Regions from separate parts of the Romboutsia hominis genome, predicted to be linked through region 1. Evidence: riboswitches for the same ligand, from Rfam matches in the RefSeq annotation. Region 1 holds a riboswitch; each other region holds the start of a gene.

Region 1 (4,576 bases):
TAGTTTGCATCTACAAACTTTCCATCGCTCTTTTCTAGTTTTGTGCTAAAATATTTTATATCATTATCCATGCCATAAGGAATTTTATTTTGATAATAATATTGATAAAAATATTGACCTTTTATATCTAAAGTTTTTATAGGTTTTGATCCTCTACTTAAATCTATAAAATAATACCCGTCTTTAAAGCCTGCTTCACCTTGTCTATGTATTACTTGTATTTCTCTTTCATCTCCAAATACACCTTTTGCTTTAATTTTTTCTGATTTGATTATATTGTTTGTGTTTTCGTATTGATTTATTATATCTCCACTGTTAGCATCTATAAATACAATTTTGTTATAAATTGTTTTTCCTATTATATTTACATCTACTTTGTATGCAAGTTTATATTCTTCTTTACTTTTATATAAATATAACTCTACTTTTTCATTTTTATTTAATTCATTTTTTAGTTCAAGTTTTTCCTTTGCTATCTTAAGTGCATCATCTTTAGTTAAAGTCGGATTATAGTTAAATCCTTTTAATGTCTTTGATGTTGGCTCTATATATCCTGAAATTGATTTTATATTTCCGTCATAATCTACGCATCCTACTAAATCTGAACCATAGATAGGTATATTATTTATATACTGTTGAAGTCTTACTATAACCTGAGAATCATTTTTATCATCTTCTTTTGATTTGACTTTGAAAGTAGAAGTTTTTTCTACATTGCTTAAATAATTAATTAGGATTTGTTGAGGTGATATACCTTCTTTTTTCTCTTCCTTTATATTACCACTTACTACAAATGGTTCCGATTTTTCTATAGCTTTTTTTAATTCTTGTTTTTGCATATCCTCACTTGCAAAACTCAAACTAGTTAGATTTATAGTTATTAAACATAGTGTTGTTATGCTTGCTATGCTCTTTTTTAATAATGTCACTTGCTTTCCCCCTCAATTTTCTTTATTTAATGCTTTTGCTCCTTGTTATATTTTTACTAACTATGTTAACTCTATTTTAACACTTGCAATTATTGTTAGTAAACTTATTATTTATTGTTTTTGTACAAAATCTAATCTTTTCTATTGACTTATTTTTTGTTTTGGTTATAATTTAAAACAACAAGTAGATAACTGAGATAGAGGCGCGAAATTTAAGAGTAGTATTATGGAGGTAAGCTCAATGAAATAATACAAAAGGAAATTTCGCCGAAGTAAATAGTTAATGGCTTTGATACTATTTACTGGGCTTATGTAAAATATGCATAAGACTGTCACATTTTTGTGGAGAGCTATTTTCAATGAAAACGTACGGTACGTTGTATTTTTTGTATATAATTTACGTATTTTTGTCATGGGTATAGTCTCATGGCTTTTTTTGTATACAAAAACCTTATGTAAACCTAAAATTACTGATAACTTATATAAGGTATATCAATAACTCAATAATATAAAAATATATCTGAGTAACCGTCGAAGTCGTTAGCGACATAAACTAAGCGCATTTTTATTGTTAGATAAATTTTATTATCTTAGTTACTTACTTATGGAAAATTTACACCATAAGGAGGATAATCAAATGAGTGAACAAAATCAAGAATTAAAAAGAGGATTAAAAGCAAGACATCTAAACATGATAGCACTAGGTGGTTCTATTGGAACAGGTATATTTCTTGCAATGGGAGATACTATCTATCAAGCAGGACCTGGTGGTGCATTAGTTGCATATGGTTTAGTAGGCATTATGGTTTATTTTTTAATAACAAGTTTAGGTGAAATGGCTACTTTTATGCCAATCTCTGGATCTTTTAGTTCCTATGCTACTAAATTTATTGACCCAGCACTTGGGTTTGCACTTGGATGGAATTACTGGTACAACTGGGCTATAACAATAGCTGCCGAAATGGTTGCAGGTTCTTTAGTTATGAAATTTTGGTTCCCAAACATACCAGGAGTTTACTGGAGTTTATTATTTTTAATAATAATTGTCGGATTAAACTTCCTATCATCAAAAGCCTACGGTGAGTCTGAATATTGGTTTGCTGGTGTTAAAGTTGTTACTGTAATTATATTTTTAATAATAGGTGTATTAATGATAGTTGGTATAATTGGTTCTGATGAAATAGGATTTCATAATTATTTTATAAAAGATGGACCTTTCCATGGTGGAATAAAATCAATCTTTGCCATTTTTCTAGTTGCAGGATTTTCATTTCAGGGAACCGAACTTATAGGAGTTGCTGCTGGAGAAAGTGAAAATCCAGAAAAAACTATTCCTAGGGCTATAAAATCCATATTTTGGAGAATATTAATATTTTATTTAGGAACGATAATAGTTTTAGGTGCTATAATACCTTTTACACAGGCTGGTGTTTCTGAAAGTCCATTTACTATGGTATTTGAGAAAGCAGGTATAGCTGGAGCTGCTTCTCTTATGAATGCAGTAATATTAACATCTGTATTATCTGCTGGAAATTCTGGTATGTATGCATCAAGCAGAATGCTTCACTCTATGGCTAAGGATGGACTTGCTCCAAAGCTATTTGCTAAGACTAATAAAAGAGGTGTTCCTGTAAATGCTTTAATATTAACTACTATAGTTGCATCTTTTTGTTTCTTAACAGGTGTATTTGCCGAAAGTACTGTTTATGTTTGGTTAGTTGCTGCATCTGGCCTTGCTGGATTTATAGCATGGGTTGGAATAGCAATATGCCATTATAGATTTAGAAAAGCATATACTCATCAAGGTAATAATTTAAAAGATTTAAAATTTACTGCTAAATGGTATCCTTTTGGACCTATACTAGCATTAATAATGTGTATAGTTATAATAATAGGTCAAGGTTATTCTTGTATTAAACCAGATGGCATTGACTGGAGTGGTTTAATAGCTTCTTATATAGGTATACCTCTATTTTTAAGTTTATATATAGGTTATAAAATTAAGCACAAGACTAAACTTATCCCTCTTCACAAGGTTGATTTAACTTATGGAGAAGATAAAAATTTAGATAATATAGAAAAAAAGATCCTTGAATTAAATTAATAAACATAAAAAATGTAACTCCTTTAACTTAGGAGTTACATTTTTTATGATGAAGTTATATAATTTCTATCAACATATTCTAATATATAATCTCTAAATAACTTTGCTATTGGAGGTATATATGAATTTTTTAAATAACTCATATATATTATTCTTTCCTTAATAGTTTCTTTAATATTTATTTTAGATAGTGTATTTGTATTGATAGTTGGTGAATCAGGAACTACTGAAATCCCTGCTCCAGCAGATACTAATCCTTCTATTACACTTCCTATATTAGCTCCTTTTGGCTGAATTGATATTTTAGGGGTATACCCTAAAGCATCAGTACAAGAAAGAATCCTATCTTTACTACCTTCACAAAATGCTATAAAAGATTCATTTTCTAATTCCTTTAAAGATACCTCTCCTCTACCGGCTAATTTATGATTCTTTGGTACTATTAATATATACTCTTGCTTTTTTATTGGTATAGATTCTATATTAATATCCCAAATAGGTTCTGTATGATTATCATAGAAACCAATATCAATTTTTCCTTTTTTTAAATCTTCTATTATTTCAGTTACAGACTGTTGGTTAAATTGAAACTTTACATTAGGGTTATCATTTAAGAAATCGCTTATTATAAAATTCATAAAATAAGCTCCTACTCTAGATGTAGAGGAAATAGAAACTGTCCCTGTAGTATCACTAACCATTTCATCTAATTCCTTTATCCCTTTTTCAATCTCTACCAATGCTCTCTCTGCATGAACTAAAAATAATTTCCCAAACCTAGTTAGTTTGACATTTCTGCCACTCTTTTCAAATAAAGGGACTTTTAGTTCTCCTTCCAACTTTGCTATTGATTTACTTAATGCTGGTTGAGTAACTAATAATAACTTTGAAGCTTTAGTAAAATTTTCGGTTTCAGCGACTGTTTTGAAATACTCTAGTTGTTGTAGGTTCATTTTCTACTCCTTTTTATAATTTATCAAATCTATAACTAAAAGTTATATGTTTATGAATATTTTAAATTAGACATAGTGGTTATAACAGTGCTATAATCACTATTATCCTTAATAAATATATTTGTATTTTCTTATGAATTTTACTTATTAGTATACCAAAATAATTAAGACATATAAATTAAAATTGAAAGATATTATATAAATTAAAGGGAGTGTTTTTTATGATGAAAGTAGATAAGGATCTTTGTATAGGATGTTCTCTATGTGTTAAAGATTGCATGGTTAAAGATATTGAACTTATAGATAAAAAGGCTCATATTAAAAATGTAGCCTGTTTTAAATGTGGTCACTGTATTGCAATATGCCCTAAAAATGCAGTATCAACTGATGATTATAACATGAATGAAGTTAAAGATTATAATAAAGAGGATTTCTCTATTGATGCAGATAATTTACTAAACTTTATCAAGTTTAGAAGAAGTGTAAGACACTTTAAAAATCAGGATGTAGAAATAGAAAAACTTTCTAAAATCATAGAAGCAGGGAGATTTACTCAAACAGCAAGAAATGCACAAGATGTATCTTATATT
Region 2 (4,576 bases), 1.4 Mb from region 1:
AAGAATTCCCATTTGCAGTACTTGCAACTATAGTACTATCTATATTATCTCACGATATAAAGTTTCAAGGGTATACTCAAAATGCTTTAACAAGAGCAGATGGGCTGATGCTACTAACTTTATTTGGTATATTTATGTATTATTTAGTAGAGATGGCCATAACATCTAAAGAGGAAATGGAAATAGATCAAGCTGATGAGAGCATACCTATGAGTAAAAGTATACTAATGAGTATCTTTGGTATAATTGGAATAATAGTAGGTGGTCAGTTTGTTGTAGATAGTGCAAGCAATATTGCTTTAGCTTGGGGTATGAGTGAAAATCTAGTAGGCTTAACTATAGTATCTATAGGAACATCTCTTCCGGAGTTCGTAACGAGTATAGTTGCGGCTAGAAAAGGTGAAAGTGATATAGCTATAGGTAATGTAGTTGGTTCGAATCTGTTTAATATATTATTTGTTTTAGGTATATCCTCATTTATAAGCAATATACAAGTTCATAGCATAGTGTTTGTTGATATGATGATTATGATAATAATAACAATATTAACATATATATTTGCAGGAACTAAGCAACGTATAAATAAAAAAGAAGGTATATTATTAGTTATAATGTATATATTATATATGACATTTATAATAATAAGAAAATAAAAAAGAGTCTTTAAAGACTCTTTTTTATTTTAAGCTATTCCGTTTTCAAATTCTTCTATTAAATCTTCATCAGAAAGTTTTTCTATTGTTAATCCTGTTAATCCATAGAATAATGATATTAAAGGACAAATTAAGTTAAAGAATGCATATGGTAAAAATACGAAAGATCCAATTCCAAGTGTTGCTGACATATATGCTCCACAAGTATTCCAAGGAATAAGTGGAGACGTTATAGTGGCACTATCTTCTAAAGCACGAGAAAGATTCTTAGGAGATAAACCTTGTCTTATAAATGCATCCTTATACATACTTCCTGGTATAACTATGGCTAAATATTGGTCTGCAACTGCTAAGTTAGTACCGATACAAGTAAATATTGTAGCAGCTATAAGTCCAAAAGTACCCTTTGCAAATTTTAGTATAGACTGTGCTATAACTTGTAACATACCAGTTTTTTCTAATACCCCACCTACAGTTAAAGCACAAAGTATTAACGATACTGTTCCTAACATACTGTCAAGTCCACCTCTAGTAAGAAGATCATCAACAAACTTCATTCCAGTAGATGAAACATAACCAGTCTTAGCAACTACAAGTATATCAGCGACAGAAGCACCTTGGAATGCTACAGCACAAACTCCACCTAATATAACACCACCTATAAGTGCTGGTATTGTAGGCACTTTAAATATAACCATTGCTATAACAGCAACAGGAACTAAAAGCAAAAGTGGAGATAATGTATTGTAATTACTCAATAAAGCATTTTGAATTTGGTTTATTTGAGATATATCCATTTCAGAACCTGCGTATTTCATTCCTATTATACCGTATAATACAAGTGAAATTAAAAGAGCAGGACCAGCTGTATATACCATATGTTTTATGTGATCAAATAAAGTAGAACCAGCCATAGCAGGAGCTAAGTTTGTTGTATCAGATAAAGGAGACATCTTATCCCCAAAATAAGCTCCAGATATTATAGCACCTGCAACTATTTTACCAGGTATACCTAAGGCACTACCGATACCTAAAAGAGCTATACCTACAGTACCAGCTGTTGTCCAAGATGAACCAGTAGAAATAGATACTATAGCACAGATTAAAGTAGTTGCCACTAAGAATATTCCAGGTGATAATATTTTAAGACCCCAATATATCATAGCAGGAACTATACCACCAGCTATCCAAGTACCTATTATCATACCAACTACTAAAAGTATAAGTATTGACTGCATTGTCGTATTTATAGTAGATAGTATACCTTCTTCTAATTCTTTCCAAGTAAAACCTAATCTAAAAACTGCAACACCACTTGCAAATGTAGCACCTATTATAAGTGGTATATGAGCAGATATTTCATACTTTCTTAAAAATACTAAACATGTCACCAAAACCGCAACTAAAACAGAAACACAAAGTAGTGCATCAAACAAAGTTGCTTGTTTTTTAATCTTTTTTGTCATAAAAGTCCTCCTAAAATTCATACCGAATATAACGTTAAGGAGAAAAGAGATAATAAAAAAAGTCTAGGTGTAAAGATATTATCCTAGACTTAAGCATTCAATCGTATAATTAAAAATACGCTTAATCTAAAGATAGCACTCCACATATGAATGTGACAGTGTTATACATATTTTGCATAACCCCAATATATAAGTTTAAAGCTTCCCTTATATATTTCGGCATAGTTACCTTTTATTTTGCTTCTTCGTGCTTACCTCCACAAAACTACTATTTAACAATGCGACCTCTACCAATAGTTATATTCGATTTATTTGATAATAAAGATTATACCATAAATTCAAAAAAAATAAAGTATGAAATATTTAGGAATGTAAAAATTAAGGAAATTTTCATAAGAATATGTAAAATAATAAATCTTTTAAAAGCATTGATTTTAATATAGAATAGTTATTAAATGTATAATTTAAGAAGAAAATAAATTTTATATAAATAGTTATATTAAAGGAAGTGAAAAATTTGGCTAAAGTTAAGTTTTATGCAGTAAGAAAAGGAAGAAACAATGGAGTATACAATACATGGAATGATTGTAAGGAACAAATAAATGGTTTTTCAGGTGCTGAGTATAAAAGCTTTACTACAATAGAGGAAGCAAAAGCATATATAGATGGTGAAAGTAGCGTAAAAATACAAGAGGGAAAAGAACTTGTAAAAGCTTATGTTGATGGTAGTTATGAACATTCAATAAGAGAATATGGTTCAGGGGTAGTTATAATAAAAAATGAAGAAGTTATAAAAACTTATAGCAAAAAAGGAAATGATAAAGATTTAGTTGGAATGAGAAATGTCGCAGGTGAAATAGAAGCTGCAAAGATTGCGATGAATTATTGTATAGATAATAACATAAATAATTTGATTTTATATTTTGATTATGAAGGAATAGAGAAATGGTGCTTAGGATTATGGAAAACTAATAAAGAAGGAACTACCAAATATAAGAAATTTTATGATAATATAAAAGATAAGTTAAATGTTGAGTTTGTAAAAGTAAAAGCACATAGTGGTAATAAATATAACGATGAAGCTGATAAATTAGCAAAGAAAGCTATAGGAATATAAAAGTCTTGCAAAGTATTTTGCAAGACTTTATTTTTAACTTAATCCAAAATCCTCTAATTCAGCTAAAACAAAAGAAGGTCTATTTATACCATCATACATAGCTTTTGCCAAAATATTTGCCTGGTCATATGTCGATGTCCAAGAAAAAATGCCACCAAGACAATTATCTAATACATATAGAGCTTTTATATAAATAGAAAGGGTATCCTCATAAGACATTGAGAACTCTCCATCTTTTACTAGATAAGGTACTTTAGCATCTCTATCAAACATTACTGTATGACCATTTTTATTTATATAATCCCTTCTAAGTTGATCATATGATCTTGTAATTGCAGCTCCAAGTCTACCATAAAAAGGAACCCCAAGTAGTATTTTTTCACGAGGCATACCGGCATTTATTAAATTTTGTACCATAGAATCTACACTATATCCTCTTAAAGATAAATTAGAAGGATATAAATTAGCATGATGTTTCTTAGCATTCTCACCTGTTTCTCCAGCTGTAAAATCATAACTCATTAGATTAAAATAGTTTATTAAAGGAGCTATTTTAGATATTTCAGCACTTCTATTTATATAACCAATATCTCCAGTACCAGCAACACTTAACCACTTATTATCTCCTATAACATCTCTTAGAGCGGTTAGTAAAAGTGTAAAATTTTCTTTATCTTCAGGTCTAGATTTTATACCCGCACCACTACTTCCAGGATATTCCCAGTCAATATCAATACCATCTAAATTATATTGCTTTATAAGCTTATTTGCTTCTCTAGCAAATGCATATCTAGATGCAGGAGTTAAAGCAGCATCAGAAAAACCTTCAACTCCCCATCCACCAATGGCAGCAATAACTTTTAAAGTAGGCTTAATATTTTTAAGACTTATAAGTTGATTTAAATAATTAGGAGTAGGAACTCGTAATGTTCCATTTTCATTAATTTCTACGAATGCATAGATTACAGCATCAAGTAAATTAGGATCTACGTTTCCAGGATTACCAAATACATACTCCATAACTATTGGACTAACATCAGGACAACTTATAGCAGGCTGTTTATCTGGGTCTGTTATTTCAGGTCTTTGGCACTTTTTAGTATTTTTAGATTTTATAAATATATCTTTATTATGTTTCACATTAATAGTTGGTCTATCCTTATCAGGCATAAAGCAAAGATACCAGTCCATATACGCATATTCTTTCTCACAGTTTTTAATTTTATTTTTTAACTCTTTATAAGTTTTAGGAGATGGTGTTATGACTGGCATACCAGGAAACCAGTTAGCAGGAGTTACTACTTTATCTTTATCACTAGTTTGAAGTGCTTCTATAATTC
Region 3 (4,576 bases), 1.4 Mb from region 1:
AAAGCAATAAAATGGATGGACAAAAAAGGATTTAAGTTACTATTTTTTGCTTATTCTTGTCCCTTTGTACCAAGTTTTTTAGTAACAATAGCATCTGCATTTTGTAAAGTGGATCCTAAATGTTTTATACCTGCAATGCTATCAGGAAAGTTTATAATGTTTTTATTTATAAGTTATCCAATGAGTGACATAAAAGGTTTTATAAACAGTCCTGTTAAAATATTAGTATTTTGTTTATTAGTATTTTTATCATGGACTATAGGTAATAAAGTTAAGAAAAGTTTAGAGAATCATGAAAAAGATAATGAAACTGAAAATGTATAGAATATATAAAATAACCCATCTAATATTAGGTGGGTTATTAAAGTAATATATAAAATCTATATCCTAGTAAAAATATAACTATAAAGTTTAAAGCTTTGCATATTAACTTTTCTGTCTTAGAATTAGTTTTTATAGGAAGGAATGAAAAATTAATGGTTATAGGGTAAAAAATCTCTATACCTTCCTTAGTTAGCAGATCTAAAACTAGATGAGATACATATCCTACTAAAAAGCCACAAGATACACATATAAATACTATATTACTATCTGTAGATTTTATTAAAAAATTGAAACCATAAGCAAGTAAAGATATAAAAATTAGACTATGTGTAAAGCTCCTATGCCTAAATCTAGAACCAAAATATTTATATATAATAGGATATCTTTTACTTATATAAGAACCTCTCATATCGATATCAGGATATAATGAACCTATATATGCAAAATATGTGTATATTAAAAGCAAAATAGCTTTATAAAATACACTATAATTATTTAAAAATGTTTTATATAAATAAGGGAGCGCTAAAAGTGCAAATATATAGCCTCCCTTAGTATGAGTTTCTTTTACCATTAAACCTCCTAGGTGATAGTATAATATTATTGATAATTATATTTGTATTAATTATATAGTAAATTGTAAAAATTTTCAAAAACTATTTTTAAAATATAATTTTAAAAGGATTGAATATACTTAAAATCTACAAATTATTATAAATTTTTATTTTAGATTTTGAATATAGTTTTCTTCCGCTTTACTCCAATTTATAATATTAAACCAATTATTTATATATTCGGCCCTTTTATTTTGATACTTTAGATAGTAAGCATGTTCCCATACATCGATTCCAATTATAGGTTTTAAGTTTAATGTAATAGGAGTATTTTGATTTTGAGTAGTTATAATCGATAGATTTCCAGAGTCATCAGATACAAGCCATGCCCATCCAGATCCAAATACACTTAGTGAAGCTTTATTAAATTCATTTTTAAAATTATCAAAAGATTTAAAGTCTCTGTTTATGGCACTTTTTAATTTTCCATGTAATTTTTTCCTATTAGGAGACATTATTTCAAAGAAAAATTCATGATTATATACTCCTCCACCATTATCTTTTATAGTTTTAGCTATTTCACTAGGCAAACAATCTAGACAAGTTAATAAATCAGAAATACTACAAGCATAAAGGTCAGGGTATCCTTTTATGGCATTATTTAATTTATCTAAGTAAGATTTATAATGTTTATCATAATGTAAGATCATAGTCTCTTTGTCTATATAAGGTTCAAGAGAATCATAAGAATAAGGTAGAGGCATAGGTTCTTTGGGGGTATATATTGGAGATAAAGAGAAAATATTTTGTGGATTAAAAAATATAGTTAATAATAAAGTTATAAATAAAAATTTTTTCATAAAATCACCTCATAATTAGTATGTTTACTATTTATAAAAAAATTTACAAAAGGTATAATAATTTATAAATTTAAATATAAATAACAAAATTATTATATATTATTTATAAATGATATAAAAAAAATCTTTTATACTTGAAAATAAAAATAAAGGTATATATACTATTAATAATAAAAGTGAATAAAATAAAAAGGGTAGAGGTCGCAATATTTAAAAGTACTAATGAGGAGTTAAGCGCGTAGAATCATTAGGAAAGGAACTATTGCCGAAGGGTATAGCTGATGCTTTAAGGTTATATGCCTGGGGGTACATAAAATATATGTATCACTGTCACAATTTATTTTGTGAAGAGCTACATTTGAGAAAAATTTATACATAGGTATAGTTATATTGCTGTGTCTAAAAAGTTAATGTATAACTTTATGTAAAAATTTATAAGTCTTGAGTGTATACTCAAGACTTTTTTACGCTTTAGGAAAATATGATACTTTAAAGAATGTGGATAATTATTGAAGTTGAGTAATACCAATCAGTTTGCAGAGCGTAAAAAAGACATTTTGAGCAACGGACGAAGTCGTTGGCGACATGAGCGAAGCGAATTTTTTATACCCTTATATTCACTAGAGACTAAACAATTTTAAGGGGGAAGTTTTATGAGAAGCAAGAGAAATTTTAGGGTATTATTAATGACTATTATAATTTTTATGATGTCTATGCCATTAGTATTTGCAGGGGGGGATGATATATCAACTATAAATTCAGAAAGACTTAAGATGATAACTTTAATACCACCATTAGTTGCTATAGTTTTAGCATTTATAACTAAGAATGTAGTAATATCGTTATTTGTAGGTATATTTTCAGGAAGCTTTATAATAAACATGTCATCTGGAAATGTTATAGTTGCTTTTGTTAATGCATTTTTAGATATAGTAAATAGGGCATTAAATTCATTAGCAGATCCATGGAATGCAGGTATAATACTTCAAGTTTTAGCTATAGGTGGGGTTATAAGCCTAGTAGCTAGAATGGGTGGTGCAAAAGCTATAGCAGAGAGCCTAGCCAAAAGATCAAAGACCGCTAGAGGGACTCAACTTATAGCATGGTTTTTAGGATTATTAGTATTCTTTGATGATTATGCAAATTCATTAATAGTTGGTCCTATAGTTAGACCAGTAGCAGACAAAATGAAACTATCAAGAGAAAAACTAGCGTTTATAATAGATGCTACAGCTGCACCTATAGCTGGGCTTGCTATAATATCTACATGGATAGGTCTTGAAGTTGGACTTATAAATGATGCATTTAACGGTATAGGAGTAGAAGCTGATGCATTTGGAGTATTTTTAAATACCATACCATATAGATTTTATAATATATTAATATTAGCATTTATAGTTATATCAGCAGTTCTAGCTAAGGATTTTGGACCAATGAGAGAAGCTCAAATTAAAGCCCGAAGTGTTAATAAAAATAATAACAATTCAAACAATGTTAGTAATGATAATTCTGATTTAGAGCCAAAAGAAGGTATAAAATTAAGTTCATGGAATGCAATAATACCTATAGGAACATTAATAATAGCTGCGTTAATTTCTTTTTATTATAGCGGATACACAGCAGCTATGAACTCAGATAACCAAAATCTAATACAATTATTTACTAATTCTCCATATTCATTTGATGCTATAAGAGAGGCGTTTAGTGGAGCAGATGCTTCGGTTGCATTATTCCAGTCAGCTTTATTTGCAAGTATTGTAGGCATAGTTCTTGGAGTTAGTAAAAATATACTTACAATCTCTGAAGCTATAGATGCTTGGATAGATGGAATGAAGGGACTTATTATGACTGGGGTTATATTAATACTTGCATGGTCATTAAGTTCTGTTATAAAAGAACTAGGAACAGCTAAATACTTAGTAACATTATTATCTGGAACACTACCAAATTTTTTATTACCAAGTGTAGTATTTATACTTGGAGCTATAATATCATTTGCCACAGGAACAGCCTATGGAACAATGGGAATACTTATGCCTCTTGCAATACCGCTAGCTTATTCTATAAATCCAGAGATGTCGTTTATAGTAGTTAGCACTAGTGCAGTATTAACAGGTGCTATATTTGGAGATCACTGCTCACCAATATCTGACACTACAATAATGTCTTCAATGGGAGCTGGATGTAATCATATAGATCATGTTAATACACAGATGCCTTATGCATTATTTACAGCCGTAATAACAGTATTATTTGGATATATACCGGCAGGACTTGGTATACCTGTTTATATAGTATTACCAATAGCTTTATTAGCTACATTTATAGGTATACATGTATTAGGTAAGAAAACGTATGAAGAAGTTGATAATATTATTTATACTATGGATTAGTTTTATTTAAAATAATAGAGTTTGTATTATATAGAATAATAATTATAAAATAAGATAATAATAATTGTAAAAAAAGAAAACGTAAAATATATTTTACGTTTTCTTTTCATCTAAAAGCAAGGAGTTATTCTATGGGATATATAAATTTTGAAGAAGAAAAGGCCGTAGTGAATGAACAATTATCAAATAGAAAAAAAAATAACGAAACATTTTATAAAGATGCAACTACAAAAAAAATAGAACTAAATGATTATGATAATAATTCAAAATATAGCTATAATAAAATAAAAGATAAACTAATCGGCAAAGATGGTATATTTGACGAACAAGATTTTTATGAAATAGTAGAGCAAGATATAATTTGCGCTAAATTTAGAAAATGTGATTTTAAAAATATTAAATTCAAAGACTGCACATTTATAGGTTGTACTTTTAATGATTGCAA

What was found. A riboswitch is a leader RNA that binds a small molecule or an ion and turns the genes downstream of it on or off. The one in region 1 is predicted to bind lysine.
Region 2: linked by a shared signal. The riboswitch ahead of nhaC (Na+/H+ antiporter NhaC) and the one ahead of FRIFI_RS01520 (amino acid permease) in region 1 are both predicted to bind lysine.
Region 3: linked by a shared signal. The riboswitch ahead of FRIFI_RS09480 (Na+/H+ antiporter NhaC family protein) and the one ahead of FRIFI_RS01520 (amino acid permease) in region 1 are both predicted to bind lysine.

What each region holds. Positions count from the first base shown of each region.
Region 1 covers NZ_LN650648.1:333,026-337,601, reverse strand. The annotation lists gene FRIFI_RS01525 (cell wall-binding repeat-containing protein) at 1-929, opposite strand, end outside; lysine riboswitch at 1,120-1,290, shown strand; gene FRIFI_RS01520 (amino acid permease) at 1,567-3,033, shown strand; gene FRIFI_RS01515 (LysR family transcriptional regulator) at 3,078-3,986, opposite strand; gene FRIFI_RS01510 (nitroreductase family protein) at 4,208-4,576, shown strand, end outside.
Region 2 covers NZ_LN650648.1:1,990,886-1,995,461, reverse strand. The annotation lists gene FRIFI_RS09700 (calcium/sodium antiporter) at 1-653, shown strand, start outside; gene nhaC (Na+/H+ antiporter NhaC) at 683-2,119, opposite strand; lysine riboswitch at 2,245-2,417, opposite strand; gene FRIFI_RS09690 (ribonuclease H1 domain-containing protein) at 2,637-3,236, shown strand; gene FRIFI_RS09685 (peroxiredoxin) at 3,270-4,576, opposite strand, start outside.
Region 3 covers NZ_LN650648.1:1,950,232-1,954,807, reverse strand. The annotation lists gene FRIFI_RS09495 (TVP38/TMEM64 family protein) at 1-324, shown strand, start outside; gene FRIFI_RS09490 (metal-dependent hydrolase) at 362-898, opposite strand; gene FRIFI_RS09485 (superoxide dismutase) at 1,046-1,738, opposite strand; lysine riboswitch at 1,926-2,101, shown strand; gene FRIFI_RS09480 (Na+/H+ antiporter NhaC family protein) at 2,392-4,131, shown strand; gene FRIFI_RS09475 (pentapeptide repeat-containing protein) at 4,263-4,576, shown strand, end outside.